4 regions of the Paenibacillus sp. WLX2291 genome follow, and region 2 is predicted to be linked to each of the others. Evidence: riboswitches for the same ligand, from Rfam matches in the RefSeq annotation. Region 2 holds a riboswitch; each other region holds the start of a gene.
What was found. A riboswitch is a leader RNA that binds a small molecule or an ion and turns the genes downstream of it on or off. The one in region 2 is predicted to bind thiamine pyrophosphate.

Region 1 (7,810 bases), 2.1 Mb from region 2:
TATTTGCAAATGGTGGGCTTGGTATGCTGCTCTGTATCGGTAATGCCATCGCACCACATCCGGCATGGGTGCTGGCGTTTGTCGGCATTATGGCAACGGTCACGGCAGATACGTGGGCGACCGAATGGGGAAGCCTGAGTCGCAAGCCGCCACGTTCGGTATTAAATGGACGCGTCTTGGAGCCGGGCGCATCAGGTGGTATCTCGCTTCGCGGCACAGTGGCAGCGGCGGCAGGCGGTCTGGTGATCGGAATTGCAGCGTGGATGTTTTCGATAATCTCTCCTGTGGGTAATCCATATACTGAATATTCCGGCGGTTCTGATCTGATGCATGGAGGTTGGCAGCTCATCATGGCAGGCTTGATTGGTGGTCTGGCAGGTTGTTTTGCCGATTCGTATCTAGGGGCAACGGTACAGTTGATGTATCGCTGTACCGTCTGTGACAAAATCGTAGAGACGACGATGCACTGCGGACAGCCGACCGTGTATGCACGCGGCTGGCGCTGGATGAACAATGATATGGTCAATGCGATCAGCTCCATTGCAGGCGGAGCGGTAGCGCTGCTGTTTTTAGTGATATAGGAGGTGGCGTATGAGCGGCACGACAGGAGACAAACTGGATTTAATATTGGATGCTGCTTATGAATTATTTGGTCTGGACGGGTTTTATGAGACCAAGATTTCGGATATTGCGCACCGGGCCGGTATCGCCAAAGGAACGGTCTATTTGTATTTTAAAAGTAAAGAGGAATTGTGTCTGGCAGTGACGCGCCGGGATTGCGAGCAATTTCTCGATAACCTGCAAGAAGCGCTGCATTCCTGCATCAGCATGGCAGATCAGCTGTATGTGATTGCGCTGCATCATACGAAGTATCATTTTGACCGTCGCAAGTATACCAAGCTGGTGTTCCGTGCGCCGAATAATGATCCTGAGCTGATGGCATATATGCGCGAATTTATGTTCCGCTATATGCAGATCGTACTGGATGTGTTGGAGCAGGGCAAAGTCACGCATCCGCAATGGTGTGCCGAATCGTATATCGGCATGCTGGATCGGGTGAAAATGGATCTGATGTTCAATCCTGACTTCAGTGAGCAACAGTTGTATGAACGCACGCGCTTCGTAGCTGATTTGTTTTTGCAAGGATGCGAGCGACAGGTGAATGATCAGCAATCATAACCGCTCGATGTATAAGGCGTGGATGGAGCAATGGGAGCGTTTGTATGCTCTTTTTCCAAATCTGGTTCTCAATCGTGGTATAATAGCGGGTATCGGCGTGACGATGCGTTATCCGCTATCGTGTCATGCCCAAATTATGCAGCAGGCAGATGCCTGAGAAGGTGAATCGCAATGAACATAATGACTGTAGAAGCACTCGTCAAAAGCTTTGGCGATAAAATATTGTTTGAAGATGCCTCGTTTGGCATGGAAGATCGCGATAAGATCGGTATTATCGGCGTCAACGGAACTGGTAAATCGACCTTTTTGAAAATCATTGCCGGATTGGAGCAGCCGGACAGCGGTAAAGTCGTGATTAACAACAGCGTCCGTGTCCGCTATCTGGCGCAAAATCCACCGTACGACCCGGAAGCGACCGTACTTCGTCAAGTGTTCGAAGGCGGCGGTGAGGAATTGCAGGCGGTCAGCGCATATATGAACGTGATGGAGCAATTGGAGCAGACGCCGGAAGATGCCGGGCTACAACAACAGCTCGTGCAAGTTAGTCATGATATGGATCGACTGGATGCGTGGTCGCTGGAAAGCGAAGCGAAAAACGTGTTATCCAAGCTTGGCATTACCCGCTACGATGCGCCGATGGGGACATTGTCGGGTGGTCAACGTAAACGGGTAGCGCTGGCGACTGCGCTGATCCAACCGGCGGAGCTGCTTATTTTGGATGAGCCGACGAACCATATTGATCATGATTCGGTCACATGGCTGGAGCAATATTTGCAACGGCGGCGCGGCGCACTCTTAATGATTACGCATGATCGCTATTTTCTAGATCGTGTAGCTACCGTTATGCTAGAACTGGATCAAGGTCGGTTGTATCGGTATGAAGCCAACTATAGCCGCTATCTGGAGCTAAAAGCCGAGCGGATGGAACGCGAAGCCGCAACCGAGGACAAGCGCCAAAATCTGCTGCGCCGGGAGCTGGCATGGATTCGCCGCGGTGCCAAAGCACGCACCACCAAGCAGAAGGCGAGAATTGATCGCTTTGAACAATTGAAAAATGACAATCCCAATCGTCGTAACGACCAGCTGGAAGTGTCGACTATTTCCTCTCGTCTCGGTAAGCAAATTATCGAATTGGATCATGTATCGCTCACATTGGGCGGTCGCGAGCTGATTCATGATCTGACATACCATGCGGTGGCAGGAGATCGGATCGGTATCGTCGGACCGAACGGACGCGGTAAATCAACGCTGCTCAATTTGATTTCAGGCAAATTGCAGCCATCCAGCGGGCAGATTGTTACTGGTCAAACGGTCAAATTCGGTTATTTCACGCAGGAACATCAGGAAATGGATGAAAATATGCGTGTAATCGAATACATCAAGGAAGCTGCCGAAGTGGTCAAAACATCGGATGGCAGCAGCATTACCGCTGCCCAGATGTTAGAACGCTTCCTGTTCACTCCATCTGCGCAATGGACGCCGATTGCCAAGCTATCCGGCGGCGAGAAGCGCAGATTGTATCTGCTGCGCGTATTGATGAGTGCACCGAATGTATTGCTGTTGGATGAGCCGACGAATGATCTGGATATTACGACACTGACCGTGCTGGAAGATTATTTGGAAGAGTTCCCAGGCGTTGTACTCGTCGTATCCCATGATCGCTACTTTTTGGATCGGACGTGTGAGAAGATGTTTGCCTTTGAAGGTGGCGGTGTCGTAAGTATTCATGCTGGTAACTACAGCGAGTACGAAGAACGTACTGGCGGTCAACAACTCAAAACGAATGATATGGGCAAAGAAACATCGGCAAGCAAAGGAGCTACCGATGCCGCTTCGTCCAGTGAGATCACAGCCGAAGCTGCCAATGATGCTAACAAACGAACGTCATCCCGCGACAAGCTCAAATTCAGCTATAAGGAACAACGCGAATATGAGCAGATTGACAGCATGATCGAAGCCGCCGAAAGCAAGCTGAGCCGCATCACAACCGATATGGAAGCGGCATTCAACGACTCCGTGCGCTTGCAGGAATTGATGGCAGAGCAAGCGGCAGGCGAGCAGGAACTAGAGCATCTGATGGAACGCTGGACGTATTTGAATGAGCTGGCAGAGAAGATTGAACAGCAGGGATAAATCTGGCGGAACAAGCGATATGCTCTGATCTACCCGACTTATTTTTGTGCAAGTAACGATTCGTTATTCCATCAGCTATTCTCTGTCTCATCATCTATTGAGTTTGCGATATATAATAGCGATATAGAATACGTTCTACAGCAATTGAATATATGAAGAACTCCCTGTGCATAGTAGAATCAACACCTGTTGATCCTGATGCGACAGGGAGTTTTTGTTTATATTTTCCCATGACATACATGAGTCGATGGAAATGCAAAGCAATCCATACATATCATTCGTCATATCAATGGGAGAGTAGCCTTGAGGTGAATATATCGTTGTTCGTACACACTACCGGATCAACATCTTCTGCTTCTGCTATATCAGTACGAAGGATATAGACCACGCAAGTCTATCAACCATACACACTGTTCGTCGAGCCTTGCCGCGTGCGATACGTTTCCGCCATCTGCTCCATACCTGACTCAATCGCTTCTTCCGGCGCAATTCCATCCCGTTCTGCCAGATCGCGAATATCCTGCGTAATCTTCATACTGCAAAATTTCGGGCCGCACATGGAGCAGAAATGTGCTGATTTGGCACCTTCTGCGGGCAGTGTCTCATCGTGATAACTCATCGCCCGCTCGGGATCGAGTGATAGATGAAACTGATCGCGCCAGCGGAATTCAAACCGCGCGCGGGACAGTGCATCATCCCGATAACGGGCGCGCGGATGACCTTTGGCGAGATCGGCAGCGTGCGCAGCAATTTTGTACGTGATAACGCCCTCTTTGACATCCTCGCGATTCGGCAGACCGAGATGCTCCTTAGGTGTTACATAGCAGAGCATCGCCGTCCCCATCGAGCCAATCATGGCTGCTCCAATCGCACTCGTAATATGATCGTAGCCCGGCGCAATATCTGTTGTTAGCGGACCGAGTGTATAAAAGGGGGCTTCCTTGCACACATCCAGCTGTCGATCCATATTTTCCTGAATGAGCTGCATCGGGACATGCCCTGGACCTTCAACCATTACCTGCACATCATGCTGCCAAGCGATCTGCGTCAACTCACCTAGCGTATCCAACTCAGCAAACTGAGCTTCGTCATTCGCATCCGCAATAGAACCCGGACGTAGTCCATCCCCCAGCGAAAAGCTAATATCGTACGCCTTCATAATCTCGCAAATATCTGCAAAATGCGTATACAGAAAGTTCTCTCGATGATGCGCCAGACACCACGCTGCCATAATCGATCCGCCGCGACTGACGATGCCGGTTACGCGCTTCGCAGTGAGCGGAATATAACGTAATAGCACCCCGGCATGAATCGTAAAATAATCCACACCCTGTTCTGCCTGCTCAATTAGTGTGTCCCGATACATCTCCCAGCTGAGATCCTCCGCCTTACCATTGACCTTTTCCAATGCTTGATAAATCGGCACTGTACCGACCGGCACTGGCGAATTGCGGATAATCCATTCGCGCGTCGTATGAATATTTTTGCCAGTGGAGAGATCCATAATCGTATCTGCGCCCCAACGCGTCGCCCATGTCATTTTCTCCACTTCCTGCTCGATAGAGGAAGCAACTGCCGAATTACCGATATTGGCATTGATCTTCACATGAAACCGGCGTCCGATAATCATCGGCTCCAGCTCAGGATGATTCACATTCGCAGGTATAATTGCACGTCCGGCAGCAATCTCGGCACGTACCACTTCCGGCGTCATCCCTTCGCGAATAGCGATATACTCCATCTCCGGCGTAATGATGCCACGGCGAGCGTAATGTAGCTGGGTCACATTATGTCCCGTTTTGGCACGTAGAGGTTGGAGCCCGTAGTCTGGAAACTTCTCCGCGCCGTGCAGCTCCGCTTTTTCCATACTGGTGAATCCGTTATCCTCTGGCTGCTCTGTTCGCGCATCAACCGGCTCACAATCACCGCGTTCAGCAATCCAGCCTGCGCGCAGTGGAGATAATCCCCGACGAATATCAATGGTTGATTGCTCGTCAGTGTACGGTCCGCTCGTATCGTACACCCGTAGCGGTGCATTGGCAGTTTCCACACCGCGTAATTCACTCGGTGAAAGGGCGATCTCGCGCTCTGGCACCTGAATGTCGGGACGTGAGCCGATTGTATACACTTTGCGGCTACCGGGCAATGGGGTTGTTAGAATAGGCATAGTCAAAAATCCTCCTACAGTTATACGGATAACATCCATCGTAGACTGCTGAGTAGGGAATATGGTGGGGCGGCAACCAGTACAGTATGTAACCAATACATCAGTTGCAATCCGCAACCGACATGTTTGCCATGCTTGCATATATTATCCTATTATCTTCTTCGATTCACCGAACACGACAAAAAGCCGCCTCCGGCGAACGGAAGCGGCAAATAAGACCACAGGCAAACAAAATAAGCCGGTCATCATTGCACCACTTTCCTACGCTGGCATAACCCAGATCAGGTTCAAAGGGACCAAAGCTACGCTTTATCTCAGCCCATACGGGCGCCCCTAGTGGATGTCTCGCTGTACACTATACTTGGTCGGCAAACGTTCTGTCAACCTTTGCCATGATAGTGATTATTCGGTAATATAAGCTGCTAGCAGACGTGCAGTGTTAATAACGGCATCGCTATGTGTACGCTCCATAGAGTGCGAAGCATGTACGCCGGGTCCGATCAACGCCGCCCGGATATTGTTGCCACCACGCAGTGCAGCAGAGGCGTCAGAACCGTAATGTGGATACACATCAAGCGCAAACGGAATCTGTTCACGCCGTGCCAACTCAGCAAGCTTGCCAGTCATCTCATAATCGTAAGGACCGGAGCTGTCTTTGACACAGATCGATACATCCGTTTCTTTACATGACAGATCATCACCGATACAGCCCATATCAACCGCGATCATCTCGTCGATATCGCCTGGAATATAGGCGGTGCCGTGACCAACTTCCTCGTAGTTGGAAATGAGTAATTTCACTGTATGACGCGGCTTCCATTGGTGAGTATGCGCCGATTCCAATAGCCCGAACATGGCGGCAACACTCGCTTTATCATCCAGATGGCGGGATTTGATATATCCGCTATCTGTCATTACCGGACGCGCGTCGAAGGAGATATAATCGCCCACCGCAATGCCAAGTGCGTCGACATCTTCTTTCGACGCAACAACCTCGTCGATTCGCACTTCCATATGATTTTCCGTTCGCTTTAACGTTTCCGCGTGATCATATACATGCACCGACGGCTCGGTAGAGAGGATTGTGCCGGTGTACATTTTGCCACTGCGAGTATGGATGATACAGTATTCATTTTCAATGCTATTCATCGTAAAACCGCCGACCATGGTCATGCGGATTTTGCCATCCGGTTTGACAGCACGAACCATCGCACCTAGCGTATCGACATGACCGCTTAATGCAATCGTGCGTGAATCATCCTGACCAGCAAGCGTCAGAATCAATCCGCCTTTATGGTTATAGTCCGCCTGTACTCCCAGTCTGAGTGCTTCCTCATGCAGTGTTGCTAGCAGGTGATGCGTGTAGCCTGTCGGGCTAGGCGTTGCCAGCAGCTGCTGAAGCAGGGAAAGGGTGTACTCGCGGTTCATCGTAATGGACATGTTCAATCTCCTTTTGCACAGTCAACACAGGCTGTACGACATAGTCAAAATTCCAGTGAGCCTCCAAAGGCACAATATAAACAACATACCAGTTTTGCCTAAGCTTAGCCAGTAAAAATCCACCTGTGCAACGCCGGAGAGTCCAGCAGGCAACAGGTGGATGCGTCTAACAGGTTATTCAGCTACGCTAGATGATGCGAATCATTTACAACTTGCGATCCGAAAAGGACGAGACTGCCGGATCTTCTTTGCGATCATACATATTGTCAAACTCGACATCGCCGACTGGACCGCTATCGGCAACAGGTGTTTCACCCAATTGAGCGATTTGCGCTTCCAGTTGTTTCACTTTACGTTGCAACCGATACTGACGATAAATACCGTAAAATCCGACGATCAAACCGCCTGCGAGCGTACAGCCGAGAATGAGCAGAATCAGCGGCAACTGCACGACATTAAACATCAGATTGACCTGCACCGGATTCACATTAATGACTGCGAAGATTGCAATAACAACCGCAAAAATCAATCCCAGAATCAGTGTCCATTGAAATTTCATTGTACATAACCCCTTTCAAATCTTCATCTTACATGGCATAGATTGTCTACTACTATATAAAGTAATTAGAGACAACATAAACATCCATATATCGCTTGTTAGCTTCAATGTACACACAACAAGCACGCCTGCGCAGCGAACAAGCAGTTCGAGGCAGGCGTGCGGCAGCTTGATGAGGACTGACAGGGGAGAAGAGACTAGAGCTGCCCGGCAATCTAGCAATCTGGATAACGAATTGCCGGTGTGAATACAAACGTTCCGAATAGGATCGATATTACTATCATCAACAATCGATATAACATCCATCAGCAAAGGCATATCATCTGTATCGT
Region 2 (7,810 bases):
CTGCTCGCCGGGGAAGTGCATATGAACAAATACTATCTTGCCCATGCGTTCAAAAAAACGTATGGTGTCTCCCCGGTCAAATATTTGAATATGGTACGCATCAATACTGCCAAGTTCCTGCTGGAATCGACCAGCTCCTCCATCGCTGATATTGCCGAGATGGTCGGCTGCAACTCGCAATCGTACTTCTCGCAAATTTTCAAAAAAGAAACGGGCATCTCGCCGCTCGACTATCGGAAGCTATACACGGGATAATATGTGCGCAAGGCGGTCTGTATTGGCAATCTCGTAAATGGTAGAAATGACTTGCTGCTCTACCGCTGCTACATGATCGGTCGCAAGCGCCAGCAATCCAGCATGATCGCCTACGCAGACGGAATACGCCGCATGGCGGAACATCGGAATATCGTTGGCATCATTGCCAAATGCGATAAACATTCCACTCTGCACGCCTAATTGCTGCAACGCTGTCCATTTATCGATACCTTGCGGGCTAATGTCGATGATCTCCTCGCTGCCATGCTTGTATATCACAATCGGCAATTGCTCTAGCGCCGCCTGCACCTTCGTAGTATCCGTGCTGTTGAGGATGACCATCTTCACAATATTCCCGAGCTGCTCCAATGGGATATTGTTCGCCAGTTTATGCGGGTCAATATTTTGCACAATCGGATGGAGCGGATCGCCGGAATAGCTGTAATGCCAGTCGCTGTCGATCAGATAGTCCGCTTCATATTGCTGCATTGTCTTCAGTATGGATGTCGTGATCGCCGGATCAAGATAGGTCACCGACAGCGATATCTCTTCCCGATGCACGAATCCGCCATTGCCGCCCACCAGCCCGTAGCCGTGCATACACTTCGGCAACATCGGTAGCAGATCCCGAATCGGACGCGCCGAAGCGAAGATCACTTCATGCCCAGCCGCACGCAGCGATTCCAGACAAGCAATCATCGGTGGTGTTAGCGGCTGCCCTCGGTAACAAATCGTTCCATCCAGATCAAATACAAATTTCATTTTCTAATCCTCCCTGTTTCTCTCTATGTGCTGCTCTCTTTTTTATGATATAGCAGATTCCGATATAATAAGAGGACCGATGTCCACAAAGGAGAATGCCGATGAGAATCTATACCGATGCACCGCGAATGGAGCATTTTATTTATACGTACAAGCTGGATGCGGTGTTTACAGATCATACATCGCTGAACATGCAGCTGCGTGAATACGACAAAGGCGAGATCATTCTGGATGAAGGCGATGCACTGGATGGCATCTATCTGCTCGTCGAAGGTCAGGCGCGCGTATCATCCAGCGTGGAGACAGGTAAGTCGCTCGTGCTGCGCTTTTGCCATCCGTTGTCACTGTTCGGCGATCTGGAATTGATCCAGCATCTGGATGTGCAGTCGCTCGTACAGGCAACCGAGACGTGTACCCTGCTGTTTATCGATCGCAAGACAGTAGATACGAAGCTGATGCAGGATCATCGGTTTCTCAATGAAATGCTACGTCAGCTCGCCTACAAACTGCACACCTGCACGATTGCGTCGCGCGTCAATCTGCTCACTTCAGTGGAAGAACGATTGGCAACGTACCTGATCTCCACTCGCTCGCCCGGCGAATTTGGCAAAGAATTGTACACTCGCAACACCTCTGAGATTGCTGCCATCATCGGTACGACGCAGCGCCATCTCAATCGTCTCATTCAGAGATTCGAAGAAGATGGCATCCTGTTCAAGCAAAAGGAAAATCTGCATGTGCTGAATTGGGAACGCTTGGACGAGATTTCCCAAGGTGTGCGCTATGACTGGCAATAACGTCATCTACACAACCAAACAGGCAAACCGAAGCGGGAAGTACATCACCGTTTCGTGTTTGCCTGTTTGTGTTTGCGTGTATATATTTCATTTGGTGCGTACATTCACTGTCGGATGTACCGCTATAGCGCTACAATCAGCACCATGATAAGTGTGAGTAGGATGAGCGCGTACGCATAGTCCCTTTTTGCCAGTATTGGTTGTACATAATACGTGCGCTCCCGCGTACCAGTGAATCCACGCGCTTCCATTGCAATCGCGATTCGTTCCGATTTGCGTACCCCTTGCGTGAATAAGGGCAGTGCATAGCGCATAAAGGCTTTGCCACTGTTGCGCTGACGATACCCACGAATCCGGTGCGCCGCCTTCATCTGTTTTAATTCACTCTGAAACAGCGGGATAAAGCGAAATCCTGCCAGCATCCCATACGCCCATTTGGGCGACAGTCTGCATTGATGAACAAGACTCATCATCAGTCGATTGAGATCCGTAGTAGAAGTGAACAGTAATCCATAGGTGACAAAGCCCAGCATCCGTAGCCCGATCAGCAGACCGTTGCGCAGACTCTCCTCACTCACCCGAAACCACGCCCACTGCCACAACACCTGCTCCCCTTTACCAAACGCCGCCAGCATCCAGAACACCAGCATGAAGAACAGCAAATACGGCACCAGTCGGCGCAGCAGATACGACGGTGTCCAGCCGCCCAGCGTCACACCGGTCACTACCGCCAACAGCCATAACACTAGCGTCAACACCGGGTCCTTGATGCCCATCAGCGCGAACATGACTAGCAGATGCACGATCAGCTTGCACGACGGATTAAGCGTGGACAGCCATGAACCGTTACTTTTCATATGACATGCCGCTCCTTCCGCTCCGCATGCAGCTGATAACACAGCGGCGGGATGATGCTGCTATCGCGCAGCAACTGCTCATTCAGAAATAGTCCAGCTGGCGCTCCATCATAGGCGATCTTGCCAGCAGAGAACAGCAACACCCGGTCAGCATAATCATCAACCAGCTCCATATCATGGGTAACCATTACAATCGTCGTGCCCTGCCGCTGTCGTTCTTGCAGACGGTAGATCAGTTCTGCCGCTGTACGTGCATCCTGACCGAATGTCGGTTCATCCAGCAGCAACAGCTTCTGGTCAAACAGCAGCATGGTCGCCACGCTCAACCGCCGCTTTTGCCCCAGACTGAGTGTAAAGGGATGCTCATCCGCATACGCTTCCAGTCCAAACTCACGCAGCAGCTCTATCGTCTTCTGCTCCACTTGTACCTCATCCCAGCCGCGCTGTCTGCCGCCAAAGGCGATCTCGTCATACACCGTATCGGTCACGAATTGCAGCTCAGGATTTTGAAAAACAAAGCCCGCTTCATCGTATAAGTCGCGATCATGCCATTTGCGTAGCTCTTTGCCTTGAAATAAAATCTTGCCGGATAATGCTGGCTCCAGTCGCAGCAGACTTTTGAGAAAGGTGCTTTTGCCGCTACCATTGGCACCGACGATCGCGATCCACTCCCCTTGCTGACAGCTCACATTCAGCTCTTTCATGACCGTACGGCGACTGTAGCCGATGTTCAGTCTATCAGTTTGCACAATCGTTGCTGTCACGTCGGTTTGCGGTAGCTTTAAGAGTGGAACATCGCTGGATCGCTTCGTTGGGTGCGAATCAAGGCTGCTTATTCTGGATTCCAGCTGCTTCGTCAGTTCTAGCGCCAGCGGATGGGCGGGATTGGAGCAAACGTCTTCCCAGCGGTATGGAAACAGACGCGGTAGCCAGATCCCCGCTGCTTCCATCTGTGTCCGATACTTCGTAATCATCTGCGCAGGTGCGCCATCGGCGATCAGTTGACCGTGTGCATCCAGTAAGATCACCCGATCCATCCATTCCACACAACCATCCAGCACATGCTCCACCACGATCATCGTATGCCGCTTCTCCCGCCCTAACCGTTCCAGTAGAGCGAAGATATCGCGCCGACTGGCAGGATCAAGCTGGGCGGTCGGCTCGTCGAAGAATAGCACCTCCGGTTCCAGCGCCAACAAACAGGCAAGTGCCAGCCGCTGCTTCATGCCACCGGACAGCGTCTCGATGTGTGTCTGGCGATCCACATGCAGACCGACACGCTGCATCACCTCGTCGATGATGTGATCCATCTCGGTACGCGGCACGGAACGATTTTCCAAACTAAACGCAATCTCCTCATCTACCCGCAGCATGCAAAATTGCGAATCCGGGTCCTGAAACATTACGCCACAGGCTGGCTGGCGAAATACGTCGCCGGATAGCTCTGCTTCCTGATGCTCCGGAATAATACCTGCCAGCACAGATAACAGTGTGGATTTGCCACCACCGCTCGGTCCGAGAATAAGCACCTTTTCCCCCTGCTGAATCTCTACATTCAGCTTATGCAGCACCGGCTGCTCCCGATTGTAAAAGCGTACCGACATGTCCCGGCAACCAACATACGACGCTTGATCATCAGGATGCGATGCCATGAGCATTTCCTTTTCTGCGGCGCGATTTCATCATCTCGTACGAGTCCAGCACGCCAGTACGACCGAGTGCCTCAACGACCCCTTTGGCAAGTAAACCGCCAAGCACGATACCACTGACCACCTGAATGCCTAGCGTCAGCAGGAACATCGTCGTTGTGTAATAGCCGAACCCATTGGCGATTACGCTATATACCATACTGCCGACCGCTGCCAGTGCGCCGGACAGCATCATCGTCCACACATTGAATGTGCGATAACCAAAGATGGCAAAGGCGATCTCCGCCCCCAGCCCTTGGAATACGCCGATCAACAACGCTGACAATCCAAAATGACTGCCTGTCAACATCTCCACTGCCGCTGCTGCTACCTCAGCGATCAGCGCTGCGCCTGGTTTGCGAATAATATACGCAACAATCGGGCTAGCGATTACCCAGATGCCGAACATAAAGCCTGCTCCGACCGGACCGACAATCGCTGAGATCGGAATCCACAGCGTTGACCAGCCAAGATAGATCACTCCACAGGCAACGGATAAAATAACGGTGAGCACAACCTCTTTCATTTTCCAATTCCAGCTCATACGTGTGCCACCTCCAGCGATACGGGCCAATCCTGAAGCGTATACGCCATATCCCAGAACATATACTCAAACTGACAGCTCAGAATAAAATGTTGCTTCATCCGCTCACGATGAGCTGGTGTGCTCTGCTCTGCCAGCTCATCCAGCCGCTCACAGAAGCGCGCAGTAATGCTATCCGTCCGATTGCCATAGAAGTCAATCCATTCGTAAAACGGATGATTCTCATCCGGCTTCACTTCCTCCCATAGTCGTGCACCAATCTCCCAATACGTCCACGGACAAGGCAGTAGCACCGCCAAAATATCACCCAGATCGCCCTCCTGCGCAGCCGTCAGCATATGGCGAATATAATGATGCGCCGCTGGAGCGAGCGGATATCCTTGCAAATCCTCATACTTCACACCCGCTACCTTGCAAAAATTGTTATGCGGATGAATCTCGCTATGTAGCACAAACGAGATCTGCTCGTTAAATACCGCCATATCCTCGCGCCGCTCACACTTGGCAATCGCCGTTCCGTAAATGCGCATAAACGCATTTAAATATTCAAAATCCTGCTTCACATAATGCGCTAACTGCTCCGGCTGCAATGTCCCGTTCGCAATCCCGCGCACAAATGTATGATCAAAAATCGCCTCAAAAATCGGATTCGCCGCCTGACGAAGCTCCTGTGAAAAACTCATCATTCATCTCTCCCCTGTCTGAAATGTGTGAAAGCACCTTCTGACCGGAAAATGGATTGTCGCAGACCTGTATATGCATATACGCAAAAAAGCCGCCCCCTATGGAGCGGCAGTATAAACGGCATCATCAAATTGATCCCTGCACGGTCTCCACTTTCCTACGCTAGTACGAACTAGATCAGGTTCCAAGGGTCCGGGACAATCCCGTCTCAGCCAGTATATGGCTCCCCTAGTGGTCTTTCGATTATGAAACTGCGTGTCATAGCCGTGTCGGTGATCACAGGCACAGCAGAAGACAACGCAGTCTGTTTGACTGCCTCCTACTCTACACACCATCCTTCCGACTGTCAAGAACATCCAACCCCTATAGCAGTCGGCGAATGGGTACTGATGATAACATAGCCTGTGCCATTTGAACGAGAACGCATCTGCTTCTTGCGTTGTGTTTTTACAAATATTTCAATCATGGCATTGGGAATGGTTTATAAATAAGTAAGATGGCTGTTATGTTACTGTCCAATCGGTTTATCGTGTGCATCCTATGCTATTGGGTATTTCATCCTTTGCCGAGTTCCATTATTGAGTTCCCTATAGACGACAAGTGTACGCTTTGCGATCAGATTTCACCAATCCTTAGGAAATGAGCTGGTACCATGAGCAACAAAGTCGTGCTTGCTGGCGGCACAGGATTTATCGGTCAGTATTTTGAAAAGCGCTTTCTTGATATGGGTTACGAAGTAATTATCATCTCGCGTCGTCCGGGTCATGTGTCGTGGCACGATCAGCCAGGCATCGTCCGTGCGCTGGACGGGGCGCAGATGGTAATCAATCTGGCAGGCAAATCGGTCAATTGTCGATACAATGAGAAGAACAAACGCGAGATTATGAATTCCCGCTTAGAAACGACGCGTGCGCTTGGTCATGCGATGCAGAGCTGTTACTCCCCACCACCGCTCTGGTTCAACTCCAGCACGGCAACCATTTACCGCCATGCCGAAGATCGTCCGATGACCGAGACGGCAGGCGAGATCGGCACTGGCTTCTCCGTTGAGGTAGCGAAGGCGTGGGAACAGGCATTTTTCGAATTCAAATTGCCGCATACTCGCCAGATTGCGCTACGTATCGCCATCGTACTAGGACCGGGCGGCGGAGTCATGACGCCGTATCGCAATCTCGTACGCTTCGGACTTGGTGGCAAGCAAGGTTCAGGCAAACAGCGCTTCAGCTGGATTCATGTTGAGGATCTGCTGGGAATCATCCTTTTCCTACGGGATCGCAAGCAGCTGGACGGCATCTTCAACTGCTCCGCACCGAACCCAGTTACTAACGGCGAACTGATGGCATTGTTACGCCAGAATATGCACAAATTCATCGGCATGCCTGCTCCGCGCTGGATGTTAGAAATGGGCGCAGCCATGATTCGCACTGAAACCGAACTCATCTTGAAAAGCCGCTGGGTCGTGCCCAATCGGCTAGTCAAAGAAGGCTTTATGTTCCGATTCGGCAGACTGGAGCGCACGCTGGAAGATATTTTGAAATAGCTGGAAATTCCTTTACAATACATGTATACGCCTGATCAGGATCACATCATTCCACACGATGATCAGATCATCCGGCATGATGTCCTCATCCATAGCAAGCCCTTGTTTCGTGTAATAACGTATAACCCAAGTGTGCACTCTCATTCGCCAACGATTCTACATTAGGAGACATTGCCCATGAACTCTTCCTATCTCAACGCACAAAATCGCAACAAAACGACTCGTTTTCTAAACGGACTGGCTGATCCGGTACGTCTGCACATCCTGTCGCTGCTCGGACGCAAAGGCAGAATGAATGTAGGCGAGATTGCCTCTAACTTTCACGTTAGCCGTCCCGCCATCTCGCATCATCTACGCATTCTAAAAGATGCGGATATTGTCAGCTATGAGAAGATTGGACAGGAAGTATATTATTGGATGGATCAGGAATACGTCGTGTCTCATCTGCACAATCTCGCCAATGAGATGGATTCCATGTAAAGTACCCTACGCTACTACATAGCCTTGCTTTGCACAAGATTTATTTGGTCGTGAAATGAACGGGCTGTGGGATCTTCCATGTATCGTGGTTGCGGAATACCGGCAACCAGTCGCCATGTGCTTCGATCAGATCATCGCACAGCGATACGATATCGTCGATCGACAATTCCGCTGCGGTATGCGGATCAAGTAGCGCCGCATGG
Region 3 (7,810 bases), 660 kb from region 2:
AAGTGGAAGCCGGTATGGTGGAAGTTCATCATGAACTGGTATCCGTCCACGAAATTCCGGAGTTACTGAATTACAGTTTCGGTAAGCTGGCAGAACAGCGGGGCATTCAGTTTAATTATATGGTTAATCCTGACGTGCCGCATACGATCTACACCGATGGTAAGCGAGTACAGCAGATTTTGAAAAACCTGCTATCCAATGCCTTCAAGTTCACACCAAGCGGCTCGATTACGTTACGAGTTGAGCCTGCCTCTAACGTCATTCCGGCACATGGATATAGCATACCGGATCAGATTGAGGAGATGATTGCCATATCGGTGATCGATACTGGCGTGGGAATCGCCCGAGATCGGCAACAACCGATTTTTGAGGCATTTCAACAGGAACGAGGATCGACTACTGAACGTGATTATGGAGGAACCGGCTTAGGATTATCAATTTGCCGAGAATTTTCGCGCTTATTAGGCGGATTCGTAACCGTTGAGAGTGAACAGGGTAAAGGAAGTACATTCACGTTGTATTTACCAGCAGGTCAAGGCGAAGAAGAAACGGCACCAGTGAGTCACTATGATTCCGGTCCGGTTGATATTACGCCAGATATGCAAATTTTACAGGGCAGAAAAGTATTGCTTGTAGATGATGATCTACGCAATATCGCCGCATTGGAAAGCGCGCTGAAGGTGAAAGGCTTGCAGGTGTTCAGCGCTCCAGATGGCAATCGTGCGCTGCATATGATGGAGCAGGTTCAACCAGATCTGATACTGATGGATATGATGATGCCTATTATGGATGGTTATGAAACATTACGACATATCCGCCTGAATCCACAATGGCAGCAGCTCCCGATTATTGCCTTAACTGCTAAGGCAATGAAGGATGATCGCGAACGCTGTCTGCAAGCGGGCGCTTCCGACTATTTAAGCAAGCCGATCAATATGACACAATTGCTATCGGCGATGCAAGTATGGTTAATCCGTGTACAGGAAGACCATAACGCTTCTGTCTGGGAAGAAGAGGAATGATCAGATCGATCACGATACTATCGTCAACACCCGAACGATCATAACTATCAAAAAGAACATCAAACAGCCTGATTGGTTGCGCTCTATACGTATTCGTATGAACGCTACCATCAGGCTGTTTTGATATACCTATATTTATTGGCATCATTGCCAATTACAATTTGTAAAATCGACGTGCGTTGTTATACAGCAACTCCGCCGCATCGCCAACATCCAATCCTTGAATGTCCGCCCATGCGCGGCACACATCCACTACCATGCTCGGAACTGTCGGTTGACCGGCAAACCGATGTTCGAACGGCCATGGGCCATCCGTTTCCGTCATCACCAATTCGCGTGGATAGATTGCCGCCAGCTCGCGAATTTCCGATTCATAGAGTATATCCGGTGTAAACGAAATAGAATACCCACGTTCCGCCATTCGCTGAATACTCTGCGATGAACCTTTGAACCAGTGAAAATGTGCGCGCTCGATCCCATGCGCTTGCAGCAGGTCGCAGACGGTATCGGCATCTTCGTATACGGCATGCAGGATGACCGGCTTGTCATGCAGCCGCCCAAGTTGCAAATACTGATCCAGCAAATCAATATAACCTTGCTCATCTAGTGCTGAACCCGTGGCAGCCATTTCCTGACGTCGGTAATACGGTAGCCCGATCTCACCAATCGCTATCGTCTCGTCGATCCGCGCCTCCATCCATTCCAGCAATAACTTGGTCTGATACTGCTGAGGTAGCGGCTGTTCTGGATGATAACCATAAGCTGGTTTGACAATACCGGGATACTGCCGTGCCAGCTTTTCAGTGCGCAGACAGGATTCTCGGTTCATGGACACAGCGATCAATTGCTCTACCCCAGCAAGCGGCAGCTGCCGAATGATCGTGCGAATATGTGTATCGCTATATTGATCTAGATGAATATGCGTATCGATCAACTTCATATCGTACTCACCTCCGCGCGCAGCAGATTGGTCAACCTGCGTCGCAATGCCACAAACTCCGGTGTGTCCACCAGTTCTTCACGCCGCGGACGGGCAAACGGAATACTGATCTTTTCCAATACATGCGCCGGGCGCGCAGACAGCACGTAGATCGTATCAGATAGCAGTAATGCCTCTTCAATATGATGCGTAATGAATACGACCGACCGCCGCGTCTCTTCCCAGATGCTGAGCAGCCAAGACTGCATTTCGCTACGTGTGAAGGCATCCAGCGCGCTGAATGGCTCATCGAGACAGAGTAGCGACTGCGGACCAAGCAGAGCACGGACAAAGGCAGCACGCTGCTGCATACCGCCAGACAGCGTATGCGGATAGGCAGTACAGAACTCACCTAATCCAGCGCGCTCTAGCCAGCGACGTGCCTGCTCCAGCGATTCACGGCGCGGCATCCCGGCAATCTCGCGTGCCATCATGACGTTGTCCTCGATATTCCGCCATGGCAGCAAGGCAGGTTGCTGTGGCATATAGCCTGCCTTGCCACGCTGTCCAGTGATGGATTGCCCATCCAACACAATGTCGCCGCTGTCCGGTAGCATCACACCGCCGATCATTTGCAGCAAGGTACTTTTGCCAGAACCGGACGGACCGATAATGGAAACAAATTCGCCTTGCTGTACGGATATGGAGATATTATCCAGTACATGCAAGCGACTTGCACCTTTGCCGAACGACTTGCTAATCCATTGAAGCTCCAGAAAAGCAGGATTGGCTGTAGATTGACCGTTCATCTGGACTCCGAATGAGTCCGCATCCGTTGTTGTAGTGAGTCCGCCTATACCTGCTAATTCATTGTCAGCATTCAGACCGGTAACATGGAGTTTGCCATTATGGTGTGTATTGTCACGATTCAAGCTTTGTCCCTCCCTTGTTGCTGTGATGATTGCCAGCGAATGCACCATCTCTCCAGCCATACAATGATGGAGAACATGAGCAGACTGAGCAGCACCACAATCATGATCGCCACAAACATCCGATCCGTACGGAAGGCGGACTTTTGCAGCAGCATATAATAGCCCAGCCCTTGATCACTGCTAATCCATTCCGCGATAATAGCACCCATAATGCTATACGTCGCGGCGATGCGCAATCCAGAAAAGACGGCAGGCAAACTGTACGGCAATTCCAGCTTCCAGAAGATCTGACTGCGAGAAGCACCGATCATTTGCATATAGTTTAGCATGGTGCGATCTGTACCGGCTAATCCACCGAGTGCGGCAACCGTAATCGGGAAAAAGCAGACTAGCACGATGACGATCAGCTTGGATAATATGCCAAAGCCAAACCAGATAATGAGTAGCGGCCCGAGCGCAATAATCGGAATATTTTGACTAAGAATGAGCAGCGGATATAGGGCACGCCGGAGAAAGGGAACATAATGCAGCACACCTGCCACGATCAGCCCGGTTGCCGTACCGATCGCAAAGCCGGACAGTGTCAGCTTGAGCGTCGCCCACGTATGCCCAAGCAGCCGTTCATAGCTGCTGGACGCTTCATGCGCAATTTGCAGCGGAGCGGGTAGAATCCAATCCTCAATTCCGAACAGCGACGTCGCCGCCTGCCAGAGCAACAGTAACAAAACGACCGCCCCTGAGGGCGGCCATATGCCTTTCCACCATTCACGTACCGTCATGCTCGGTATTTCTCCGTTAGACCGTTCATGCTGATGCCGGTGGGATTATGGGCGATTTTGATCTGGGAAATGATGCTGGGACTTCCTTTGGCGACCAGTGCTTCATGCATACGGCGCACGATATCCAGCAGCTCCTCCAATTCGCCTTCCATCGTCGTTTCCAGCGGATGTACTTCGTAGGGAACGCCAGAGGACTGAATGACTTCAATCGCGGCATCGACGTAATCGTAAGAATCCTCGCCGGGCTGTGTTTTGGGAATGACCTGAATGCTGAGTAGTGTCTTGGACATGGAATCTGCCTCCTTGAATACAAAGATGAGAGATGATGAAACCTGTTATACGACGATATGGTATGGCAAACTTGCAATACCTGTATATGCAAATGATGCTTGTATACGGAAATGACTATTTATTTTGCTGTAGTATCTGTTGTGGTCGTAGTGTCTTGGGTCGTTGCCGAAGCGGACGGCAAGAAGTCATTAGTAAACGCCTTGCTTGCATCTAGCGGCTGCTCCAATAGCTTCTGTTTGTACATCCAGTCGGCGTAACCTGCCCAGACGGATTCTTTTTGCAGACCCCACTGAGCAGCGTCATCCTGATAGCGCGGCGATAACCACTTCTGGCTTGCTTTGACCAGTTCGGGATCGAGATCGGGAACGGCTTTGATTAGAATATCAGCAGCTTTGTCGGGATTGGCGATGGCATATGCATAGCCTTTGGCTGTGGCAGACATGAATGCCTTCACCAGTTTGGGATCGTTTTTGATCTCATTCTCGTTCGTTACGATAACCGGTGTGTAATAGTCGAGATTTGGTGAGTAGTCTTTGACGTACAGCATATCGAGCGGTTCGCCGCGCAGCTCGGCTTCGATTCCCGTCCAGCCGTAGAAGATCCACGCGAAATCAATGCCTTTTTTGACAGCTGTAAAATAGTCTGCATCGCCGATATTCACACTCTTCACCTTGCTAACATCACCGCCGTCTGTGTCCATGATCGACTTCATGACGGCTTCTTCGACCGGTGAACCCCATGCGCCGTATGACTTGCCTTCCATATCCTTCGGCGACTTGATGCCGCGATCTACCGGAGCGGCAAAGCCGGACGTATTATGCTGAATGACTGCTGCCAGTGAGACGAGCGGCACATCCTGTACACGCGCCTGCGTCACGCTCTCCTGATAGCTAATGCCAAACGGCACCTGACCGGAAGCGACCATCGTATCTGCGCCGCCTTGACCGGGCTGAATGATCTTCACATTCAGACCAGCTTCCTTGTAATATCCCATCTCTTGAGCTACATACAGACCGGTATGATTCGTATTCGGCGTCCAATCCAGCACGACCTGCACATCTTGTAATGCAGTTCCGTTGTCAGTGCTGCCAGTGCTGTTCTGACTATCACTACTGCGTTGTCCGCAGGCAGTTATCAGTAGCACCAGAGACAGCAGAATCAGCACACCTGTTTTGTTGCGTAATGTATTCATGTTTCGGTAAGACTCCCCTCTGAATATCGTGCTTGTTATATAAAAAAAGCGCCCCGGACAGGGACGACATAGGTGCATATATGAGTAGACATACATGGCATGCTTCACTTCCTACGCTGGCATTATCCAGATCAGGTATAAGGGTCAGTATTGTTGGAATACACTCTCAGCCGGCTTCCCAGCTCCCCTAGACAGATATGCGCTTTTTCTAGCTGTAATTATAGACGAGCAGGGCATAACTGTCCAGCAGGTCAGCCGCGAGCGTATCGTCGAAACATACAGCTGAACCGCGGGCTGAACCGTTGGAATGAGAAAGCGGATGTTCATAGTAAACGGATGCTAATACAACAGCAAGCAGGCGATACATTCGCACCGAACCGTCCCAAAACAAGCTGTAACAGGTTCACTGCCAGCCGCATCGGGTATGTATGCAATGAAGTATTTTTTATACCATTAACGGATCATACGTATGTATATCCGTTGTCATAGGACGAATACAACTGAGTGATCAGGATACATGTCCATGATAGAAGCAGAATCTGGAACAACCAATACCTTATCTTCCCACTTGCGAAAGGAGCTTGATCATGAGTACATCCATCGAAGAACAAGCAATCATCAAAGCCCTGTCTGACAATCCATTTTGTGCATTTGGTACAGTAGAGAATAACAAGCCGAAAGTTCGTTATATGGCGCTCTACAATGAAGGATTGAACATCCATCTGGCAACGGATCGCAAAACGCATAAAGTTGAAGAATTGGAACAAAACCCGAACTGCTATCTGCTGCTAGGTTACGAAAAAGGCGGCAATAACGAAGTGGTTGAAGTACAGGCAACGGCAACGGTGTCTGATGATGCCGAGCTGAAGCAGCGCGTCTGGAAAGACGATTTCAAGCAATGGTTCTCTGGACCGGATGATCCCGATTATGTCGTACTGGATATCAAACCACAAACAATCGAATATACCGATCAGGACGGCAATAAGCAAACCTGGCAGGGCTAATCCTGCCGGTTGCGGTTACACCTAAGAGATACGATCAGCCTTGCTGTCGTATTTTGTTACACAGGTAAATCCTTGTCATAGTAGGCATTCGTAAAATCCGGTGACGAATTTTGTAAATTTCTATCCCGAAATACAAAATTCCAAACCGGATTTTTTGTCATTTTTTGTTTCCAAAATAAGGATAAAATAGGTACTGTAGGAACTTGAAACGTCACATGAAAGTAAGGTATAACCAATATAATACCAACAATTTAATGTAAACAACTAAGACATATAGATGAAGCAGCATTCTTTCGCAGATCAAACCATACAATCGCGGGATATGGTGATGGAAAATATGCCCGTAATCAGACAGAGCATGCACGTTGGAAGGGGTATTTTACGGGAGGTGTTTTCCTTGGACCTGGAAAAGATTGAACAGCAAATCGAGCAGGAGCGCCGCATTCTGAACCAGATGGCAGCCGAACATGGCATTCGGGATCACCGGGTGATTGATCAGTCAGAACAGCTGGATCGTATTCTGGATTCGTATTTGCAGTACAAGCATCGCAAACGCCGGGAGCCAGCTCATAAATTAAATGAAAATTGCTGATCTTGTTATCGGGATTCCCGGTAGTAGGACAGTGTGACAAAACGCCGATTGGTAGGTGATCCTGCCGATGCGGCGTTTTTTGTATGACATGCAGCAAGTTGCTCAAAGGCTTACAACGAATAGGATTGTAGACGACGCGACAGTCCGCGATAGGACATTCGGTTTATGAACGAAAACAAGTTTATTGCCGGATGGCAGAGACAGCACCATACTTTGGAATACATAACGGCATCGCCAAGTCTGTAAGCAGATGCAGAAACAGCGATCTGTCGCACTGAAACAATCAGGCTAGTGCAATGTAGCCATTTACAAGCTAGTCCCAGTCACCAGAAGCTACTATATACTATACGTTGCGAAAGGATGATCTTTACTATGACAAAGTGGAGCACTATTGCGAGTTCCTTATCGCCGGACAAGATGTTTTTGATGAAGCAAGCGATGGAACAGCTGGATACACGATACGACGAGCAGGAGAGCATGATATGGGATGAAGAGGGGCAGCACGATACACGGGAAAGCGCTCATTATGCGCTTGGACTGCTGCTGCGCGGTAGTCTGAAAGATGTACAGATGGCGAGCGGCATCATTGATCGTGTGCTGGAGATGCAGCTGACGCAGCAAGGCGAGATCTATGAAGGGACATTCCGTGCATCGCCAGAGCAGCAAGCTCCACCATCCGGGCATACAGCTTGGGGAACCTTTTCGCCGGGATATGGATATGCGCAGCAGGACGCGCTGGCAGAAGTGTATCGTCGGTTTGCGCAGTATGCACAGCTGGAGGAGCAGACACAGTATAAGGAGCAATTTTGGCGAGCGGCGGATGAAGTATTTCCGCGGGTATGGGAGAGCTTTGATCCAAATTGGCGCGAGTTTATTGCCTGTACGTTTGCGGTGATTTTGGAGCATTTTGAAGATCGGTTGTCGATCGAACAGGTGGCACGGATGGATGAGGCGATGCAGCGTGCGGTATCCACATCGCTGAAGCGGTATGTATCGCAATCCATTCCGACGAATACGAATATTGAATTGATGCATCTGTTTATCGCGCATTATTATGGGCATCGGTATGAACAGAGAGA
Region 4 (7,810 bases), 710 kb from region 2:
CAATCGGATCAAAATTGACCAGTTTGCCCGTATCTGTGACAGATACGACGGTTGCCATTGCGGTTATTGCTACCTGACCGGATGATGCACATTGTCGCTGCTTGGCGGCTTCCAGCCCAGCGTTCATATGCTGACGATGTTCCTGAGGAATCAGCCCTTTGATAAGCATACCGCTCAAGCCTTTGTTTAACGCCTGATCTGCCTGCTGCAATCGGTCGTTAGAATCAGCTTTCTTTTTAAAAAATTTCATCATGGATCATATTCTCCTTTAACGTTCAAATGGTATAGTGTGGGTTGATTCGAGATGAATGGGCAAAGAACATATCAATTGGTTCACTCCTGCATTCCTATGGCTTACTTTCATTATAGAAAGGGTGATTGACTGCTACAATACGTTTGAGAACATACAAAAAAGCAGGCAAAATGCCTGCTTGAGTCACACAAAATGATAGGACTGTGCGGAGAATGGGTGCTTTTTTGCAAATAAATACGGAGAATCCGTCGTTTATAGGAGCGTGGATTGCGTTGATATTGCTTGTTTGGGCGAATATAACAGTGGTTGAGCAACATAATTTCACTTGATTGCATCTAATTCTCCACCTTTCGTTCTCTCACATTCCATTTCTAAACATTCCATCCTCCATCATCAAGCGCGACGCAGCACATAGACTAGCTTGCGATAATAAAGTGCTGCATCCTTGTATCGTCGCTGCTCCTCCGCCACCGTCGCTAATCCTTCATACAGCACACTCAATCTCTCCTGCTGACGAATCTGTTCAAAATACGGCAAACATTGCAGCGCCTGCTCAGCAAACGACTCATTTTGCCCGGCGGATAGCGATAGCTGACTTTCATAAAAGCATAGCGACATCTGCTGATCGGCGGTCAATGTACATGCACGCAGCATATCCAGTAGCTCCACCAGCTTGCCCCAGCTCTGACGCGTCCAAGCGATATCGCAGCGATAGATCAGCAACGTCGGCTCCCACTGCTGCTGGACTTCTTGCGGCTGCATCTGCACGATACTTTGAAAGTTATCAATCTCTTGCTCTGCCTGCGACCATTCCCCACTGCGGGTGAGCATAATAATGCGATTGTTCATAATGGCGCTTAGCGTATCGCTCTGCTGCTGTGTATGTACGAGATGCGCTTCCGCCATAGATAGGGCGGTTAACGCTTCCTGTGTCCACTCCATCGAAAAGCAATATCCGCTATACAGCACATACAAACCGGATAACCGATGAAACATGCGTTGTTGGTAGATATGTGAGGTGATCGTTTCAAAAGAAGCTTTGGCTTGTTCCAATTGCCGCGTATGTACATAAGCTTCAAGGCGAATCTGCTGTGCCGTCAACCATGTTTCGCTGCCATGTGCCAGCAATGGTAGCCACAATTCCAATTGGTGTAGCACATCATGATATTGCCCGAGCGAACGGAAGTGCTGGATTTTATAAAAAAGCAATGCTTGACGTAGCGGTGTCGGCAATTGAATATGATCTTGCCGTCCGAAGTGCTCCAGATATACGTTCAAATAGGACTGATGTACATACCGATACGCATCCTGATCGTTCAACTGCTGATAGTAGGTCGCCTTCATGAGTGCGGTTGTCAACTCCACAGTCAGCGCTGGATGCCGATCCGGCAGAACATTCACGCTCTGCTCCGAAATGGATGAAGCCTGTGCCGACAACATGTCCACAATTCGCTGTGCTTCTCGTAAAATATGCTCCTCAGTGTTGTCCGTCTGTGTAATATAGTCCGTCTCTACGCCAAGACGCTGTGCTACAGCTTGTGCCAGATCATCCGGTAGCGGATAACGCCCCGCCAAAATATTGGAAAAGTGCGCCTGTGTCACCAAGCCGTCAGTTAACTCCTTGCGGGACAATTGCTTCTTATCGCAGAGGTATTGTATTCGTTCTTTTAGCATACAGATTGCTCCTTCCGGCATCGCTTGCGTATGCTCTCCTGTGTGCATATGTTGATTCGATCTCTACATTGATGAACAGTTACTCTATATTTCAGTAGGATCATACGCAGCTCGTATACACACAGGAGATTTTCAATCCCATTATAGGCAAATGCACACAGCAACTCAAACGATGCGGAATAACCTTCAACCTAAGTGTTCCATGATCACTTTTTTCAAATGCTGTGCTGCGGTTGAAGGCTCGTCAGACGCAGCAATGGCGGAGATGACCGCGACACCATCGGCACCGTCGATTAATACCGGCGCAGCATTATGTTCGTGAATGCCGCCGATGCCGACCAGTGGGATAGTCAGTCCAGAGTGGCGTAATTGCTGGATAACTTCTGTGCCGCGTACTGGCTCTGCATCGTCTTTGGATGTGGTGGGATAGATCGGACCGATGCCCAGATAGTCTGCTCCCGCGGCGATGGCGCGGCTGGCTTCGACTAGTGAATGGGACGATACGCCGACAATTTTGTCAGGACCGAGGCGCTCACGTATCCATTCTGCCGGGGCGTCGTCCTGTCCGACATGCAGCCCATCCGCATCCAGCTCCAATGCCAGCTCCAGATCGTCATTCACGATAAACGGCACCTGATGCTTCCGGCAAATATCCTGCAAACGCCGTGCCAGCTTCACATATGCTGAGCCGTGCAGCGCTTGTATGCCCTTTTCCCGGTATTGAAATAGCGTAACGCCACCGGCAATCGCCTGCTCCAGTACCTGCTCTGGCGTATGCTTGCAATTCACACTGCCCATGACGAGATAAAGAGGCAAGCGTTCACGTATCCATTGTATGCGTGTTGTCGTACCGCTGGATGGTAGATGATTCATCGTACAGCACCCCTTTTTCGATAGGCAAAATGATTGGTCGGTCCGTGTACGGAGCCGATGCCCAATCCGTCTTCGATTGCTGCATGCACGAATGCTTTGGCGGTTTGTACTGCTTCCAGCAATCCGTTGCCTTTGGCTAATTCAGCGGTCATAGCTGCGGAATAGGTACAGCCCGTGCCATGCGTATGCGGAGTGTCTACACGCGGACGCTCTACATAATGAAATTGCGTACCGTCGAACAGTACATCGACTGCTTGCGCGGTGGATGTATCATGCCCGCCTTTGATAACGGCGGCACGAGCGCCCATCTGAACAAGTTGCCGCGCCGCCTGTTCGCGTTCGCTTAGTGTGCGGATGGTGTTACCCGTTAAGAGTTCCGCTTCCGGTACATTGGGCGTGATGACTGCCGCCAGCGGCAATAGCTCCTGAATGAGCGCTTGCATCGCCTGTTGTTGCAGCAGTACGGAACCGCCCTTTGCCACCATCACGGGATCGATTACCAGCTTGCTCCACTCATACTGTCGCACGGCTGCTGCCACTTCGCGAATAATGTCAGCGCTGAATAACATGCCGGTCTTCACCGCATCCGGCTGTAGATCGTCGCCGATGGAATGCAGCTGCGCGACCACACCTTGCTGCTCAACAGGATATACGCCCTGTACGCCGGCAGTATTTTGCGCGGTAACAGCGGTCACTACGGACATACCGTATACTCCTAGCTCCTGAAATGTTTTCAGATCTGCCTGAATGCCTGCACCGCCGCCGCTATCCGAGCCAGCAATCGTTAATGCCTGATGAATACGCATCGTATATTCTCTCCTTTCTGTTCAAGATAGATGATGATCTGGCTGATGAATGTCTGATTTCTGAGTCATACGCGCCCGCTGCTGTACTTGCTCCGGCGTAACCGTACCTAACATATTTAACAGCTCGATCTGAAAACTACCCGTTCCATGCTGCCCGGCACGTTCCGCCGCCAGCTCCGCAGCTACTCCGTAAAAGGTCAACGCCGCTACCGACGACTGCAACAATTGCGCCCGACTTCCATCCGTAACCGCAGCAAATGCAGACACAACCGAGCTAAGTAGACAACCTGCTCCTGTGACCTGTGTGAGCAGAGGATGACCGTTGGCGATGCCATACACTTGATCCCCATCTGTCACCAGATCCTCAGCACCTGTAATGACCACGATGCAGTGCAACTGGCGCGCCGCCCGAATTGCCAGTTGTACGCGGTCGCCATCTCCGCCGCCTGCATCGACGCCTTTGATCTGCCACGCTTCTCCAATGACGTTGGCAACTTCCGCCACATTGCCGCGCACAATATCGACGCGCACTTCTTCCGTAATTTGCTGAGCAGAAGCGGTGCGGTAGGGCGTCGCTCCGGCACCTACCGGATCGAATACTACCGGTACACCGGCATGATTCGCCGCTTTGCCTGCTAACAAAATCGACTGCACGACATACGGATCAAGCGTACCGATATTGAGCATGACGGCTCCTGCCATCGCTGCTACATCCTCTACTTCCTCATGTGCAAATGCCATAAATGGCGAGGCGCCCAGCGCCAGCAATCCATTCGCAGTAAAGTTCGTAACGACAACATTGGTAATATTGTGAACAAGCGGCTGACGCTCCCGTACCGTTCGCAAAAAAGACATTCTATTTCCTCCTTCAGATGGTTTACAATACAAACAAACGCAAAAAGACCCACCGTTCTCCCGTAGGAGACAGGTGGGTCGTATCCTTTCACTAGAAACCGCCATGTTATGATCACAATGGCTGTCTGTTGCATGAACGAATCGATGTTCCACTTCCCTCCGCTGGTATCATCCAGATCAGGTTCCAAGGGTCCGGAACAATATTCCGTCTCAGCCGTCAGGCTCCCCTAGTGAAATGCGTATAACCTATACAGTTTGATTGTGCCTATACTAGTTGTTGCATGTTTACCATATCACGCTCATGATCATTTGGCAAAAAAGGATCGGTGTACGATACTCAGATCATCCAGTGCTGCCACTGTGTCTGTGCCGCTTCGCGCTCGGCAAGCCATTGGCGCGTATGATCCAGCAGTTCGCGTCGATGCGGACCGGATGAGTACGTATGGTCTGCCTGAAAAATAATCTGCTTATCACAGCGACCTTCCGTCCGTGTCCAAAATTCCTTTTGGTATAGGAACGAATAGTCGACCGGAATCACATCGTCGCCTGTGCCATGCACGACCAGCACATCGCCAGTAAACCGGCGTGCTTCTTGGAACGGTTGGAAGTTGCCCAACGATTCAAAATAAGCCGGCGTGAACGTATAGCTCTGATGATCTGCTTCCCCTTGAATGACCGCCTGCTCATACGTTTCGCGACCGACGATTTTGACAATATCGTTAAATGGATGACCAACCGCCGACCAGAGCACCAAATGATTCACACGGCGATCCCGCACCGCAGTCAGCAGCGCTACCGCACCACCCAGACTGTGACCGAGCAACGTTACACGCGTTGGATCAATATCATTGCAGTTGACGACATAATCCAATACGGTACGCGTCTGCTCAACCATGGACTCAATGCCCTGTTGACCATATTGACCACCACTCTCACCGCAACCCGCATAGTCAAAACGAACAACCATGTATCCGTCTGCTGCCAGTTCGCGCGCACTGTTGACAAACAGGCGATCTGTACCGATCCGATTGCCGATAAACCCGTGGCAGATCACGACCAGCGGTGTTCGCCCTTTACCCTTGCCTTCCGACTTGTGCTCCTGCGCCGGGTAATGAATACTGGCTGCCAGATCTACATCATGATGACGAATCGTAATATTCCGTTCCATGGTAATTCCTCCTTGTCTGTATGGTTGCTGCATGAGGCATGGCTTCATCAGCGCTCCGATATCCATTTCCTCTATTGTTAGATCTGTCCATCTACATGTCAGCTACACAACGCAAAGTGCAAACCAAATGGACAATTTCATTTAAAATTAAATAATTCCGATATGTTTAGTAAGTTTTATTTATATTCCTATAATATCATTTTGCCGAGTGAATTGTCAATCTTGCGAAAGTGTGGCAAAATAGTGGTTTCCGGGTTGATCGGTACATGCGTGCAAGTACGATTGCAAGCGCTATATGTATCAGATGCAGAGCGCCCTGCGCATGGCATCATAACCTGCGACATATCCCGTGTATTCCGGGTAATAGTGAATATACATATCCTGCATATCAGGTATGATCCGCATGTTCGTCCGTAACATTCACTGTCAGACGACAGGCGGTTTAACTATCATAAAATCTAGCGAGAAATGGAGGAACAGCTATGAGTACAGTGCGTCATTTGGTCAAAGACATCAATGTGATCCGGGATCAGCTCAATACGGAAAATCTGAACTATTATGATGATGTGATCGTCTATGTTCGAGATGCCCGGATCGAGCGCCAGTCCGGCGAAGAATTGCTGCTGGAAATGGGACAGCATCTACTGGATGCACAGAAACGGAAGCAGAGCGCCTTACAGCTGTTCGGCAAAGACTCCGACACATATGCCACTCAGTTGATAGAGAATTTGCCGGAGCGCCGGCAACTCAGCAAACCGATGTATTATATTATGATCGTCTGGATCGCGCTTACGTGGGTATTTCTACTGCAAGCACTTGCCGGCTTTTTCAAAATCAACGTCAGCGGCACGGGTGTCGTCGGCGAGATCAGTCTATCGACGCTTGTACTGGTTGCCGCTGGTGCGATCGTGCTGGTGGAGCTGGTCACGCGTGTAGCGAATCAGCCAGTAGAAAAGAGCGATCTGGATCGTCCGCGTATGCAGATCAACGCTCGTTCTGTATTGACGTATGTGGTCATTCTGGTCGCTATTATCGTGGTCGGCAACTATCTGCGTAATGTGATGCCAGTCGTGATCATTTCGCCGTGGATTAGCCTTGTCCTGTGCATTATCGGTATTCTAGGTCAAAAGTTTATCTTTATGCGCCGCTAACGAATGATCCCTTCTATACTATGAATGATGAAAAGGCACGCTGTCGCTAGATTGTGACAGCGTGCCCTTTTTGATTATGCGCGTGCACGCGCAGGACGGAACTCGCGCCATAACAAATATAGAAAATACGGCGCTCCGATCGCCGCCGTTACTAGCCCTGCCGGAAATTCTACCGGTGGTGCCAGAATACGCCCGATCATATCGGCAAGCAGCACAAGCGCTGCACCGACTAGTGCTGTAACCGGAATCAATATGCGGTGTCCCCGGCTGACTAGTCGCCTTGCCATATGTGGACTGACCAGACCAGCGAATCCGATCATGCCCGCCGCTGCGACCGAACCGCCAGCCAGCGCAATTGCGAATCCGAACAACAATAATCGCACCGGCTCCAAACGCAAACCAAGCCCGCGCGACGTCTCATCCCCTAGCGCCAGTATATCCAGCCGCCGCGCCAGTACCCATGTTACTGGCAACGCTAGCCCGATAATAGGTAGCGACTGTATCACCTGATCCCAAGTGCGCCCCCATAGCGATCCATTTAACCATAACAGCACGGTACTAGCATTCGCCGCAAACCGAGTCACGAGCAGTTGAACAAGTGTACTGCCGCACGCGCTAACCGCAATGCCGACTAACGCCAATCGTACGGGATCAATACCACCGCTATACGACAATCCGTACACTAACATTCCACCGACGAACCCACCAATGAGCGCCGCCAGTGGTGTCACCCATACAGGCTGACCGGGCGGCAATATTAGCACAGTCAGCACCGCACCTAGCGAAGCTCCGGCAGAGATGCCGAGCGTATCCGGTGCTGCAAGCGGATTGCGTAGTAACGCCTGTGTGATCAAGCCCGATACTGCCAATCCGCTGCCAACCAGAATCGCGACGACAATTCGTGGCAAACGGTAATGCAGCACAATATACCTTTGATCCGAATCGCTTCGCCCTGTCAAAGCTTGCAGTATATCCAGCCAGCCGATTGATACCGCCCCTACCTTGATACTCAGCAGACTTAGTAGCAGAA

Region 1: another riboswitch for thiamine pyrophosphate. It lies ahead of thiC (phosphomethylpyrimidine synthase ThiC); the one in region 2 lies ahead of tenA (thiaminase II).
Region 3: another riboswitch for thiamine pyrophosphate. It lies ahead of ACDE64_RS01770 (ABC transporter substrate-binding protein); the one in region 2 lies ahead of tenA (thiaminase II).
Region 4: another riboswitch for thiamine pyrophosphate. It lies ahead of thiM (hydroxyethylthiazole kinase); the one in region 2 lies ahead of tenA (thiaminase II).

What each region holds. Positions count from the first base shown of each region.
Region 1 is NZ_CP176755.1:1,822,488-1,830,297, forward strand. Features, by position in the region: gene ACDE64_RS07820 (DUF92 domain-containing protein) at 1-581, shown strand, start outside; gene ACDE64_RS07825 (TetR/AcrR family transcriptional regulator) at 592-1,179, shown strand; gene ACDE64_RS07830 (hypothetical protein) at 1,163-1,336, shown strand; gene ACDE64_RS07835 (ABC-F family ATP-binding cassette domain-containing protein) at 1,351-3,312, shown strand; gene thiC (phosphomethylpyrimidine synthase ThiC) at 3,710-5,479, opposite strand; TPP riboswitch at 5,721-5,824, opposite strand; gene ACDE64_RS07845 (M42 family metallopeptidase) at 5,882-6,919, opposite strand; gene ACDE64_RS07850 (lipopolysaccharide assembly LapA domain-containing protein) at 7,125-7,478, opposite strand.
Region 2 is NZ_CP176755.1:5,368,913-5,376,722, forward strand. Features, by position in the region: gene ACDE64_RS22925 (AraC family transcriptional regulator) at 1-255, shown strand, start outside; gene ACDE64_RS22930 (HAD-IIB family hydrolase) at 241-1,017, opposite strand; gene ACDE64_RS22935 (Crp/Fnr family transcriptional regulator) at 1,119-1,814, shown strand; gene ACDE64_RS22940 (energy-coupling factor transporter transmembrane component T family protein) at 1,937-2,671, opposite strand; gene ACDE64_RS22945 (ABC transporter ATP-binding protein) at 2,668-4,323, opposite strand; gene ACDE64_RS22950 (ECF transporter S component) at 4,307-4,903, opposite strand; gene tenA (thiaminase II) at 4,900-5,586, opposite strand; TPP riboswitch at 5,725-5,827, opposite strand; gene ACDE64_RS22960 (TIGR01777 family oxidoreductase) at 6,240-7,127, shown strand; gene ACDE64_RS22965 (metalloregulator ArsR/SmtB family transcription factor) at 7,305-7,607, shown strand; gene ACDE64_RS22970 (alpha-glucosidase/alpha-galactosidase) at 7,648-7,810, opposite strand, start outside.
Region 3 is NZ_CP176755.1:419,294-427,103, forward strand. Features, by position in the region: gene ACDE64_RS01745 (response regulator) at 1-1,022, shown strand, start outside; gene ACDE64_RS01750 (TatD family hydrolase) at 1,177-1,962, opposite strand; gene ACDE64_RS01755 (ABC transporter ATP-binding protein) at 1,959-2,750, opposite strand; gene ACDE64_RS01760 (ABC transporter permease) at 2,870-3,652, opposite strand; gene ACDE64_RS01765 (MTH1187 family thiamine-binding protein) at 3,649-3,942, opposite strand; gene ACDE64_RS01770 (ABC transporter substrate-binding protein) at 4,062-5,135, opposite strand; TPP riboswitch at 5,226-5,334, opposite strand; gene ACDE64_RS01775 (pyridoxamine 5'-phosphate oxidase family protein) at 5,723-6,139, shown strand; gene ACDE64_RS01780 (Spo0E family sporulation regulatory protein-aspartic acid phosphatase) at 6,537-6,731, shown strand; gene ACDE64_RS01785 (hypothetical protein) at 7,104-7,810, shown strand, end outside.
Region 4 is NZ_CP176755.1:4,659,682-4,667,491, forward strand. Features, by position in the region: gene ACDE64_RS20005 (hypothetical protein) at 1-253, opposite strand, end outside; gene ACDE64_RS20010 (helix-turn-helix domain-containing protein) at 647-1,927, opposite strand; gene thiE (thiamine phosphate synthase) at 2,114-2,800, opposite strand; gene thiD (bifunctional hydroxymethylpyrimidine kinase/phosphomethylpyrimidine kinase) at 2,797-3,606, opposite strand; gene thiM (hydroxyethylthiazole kinase) at 3,628-4,461, opposite strand; TPP riboswitch at 4,599-4,700, opposite strand; gene ACDE64_RS20030 (alpha/beta hydrolase) at 4,799-5,629, opposite strand; gene ACDE64_RS20035 (DUF1129 family protein) at 6,112-6,780, shown strand; gene ACDE64_RS20040 (FecCD family ABC transporter permease) at 6,855-7,810, opposite strand, start outside.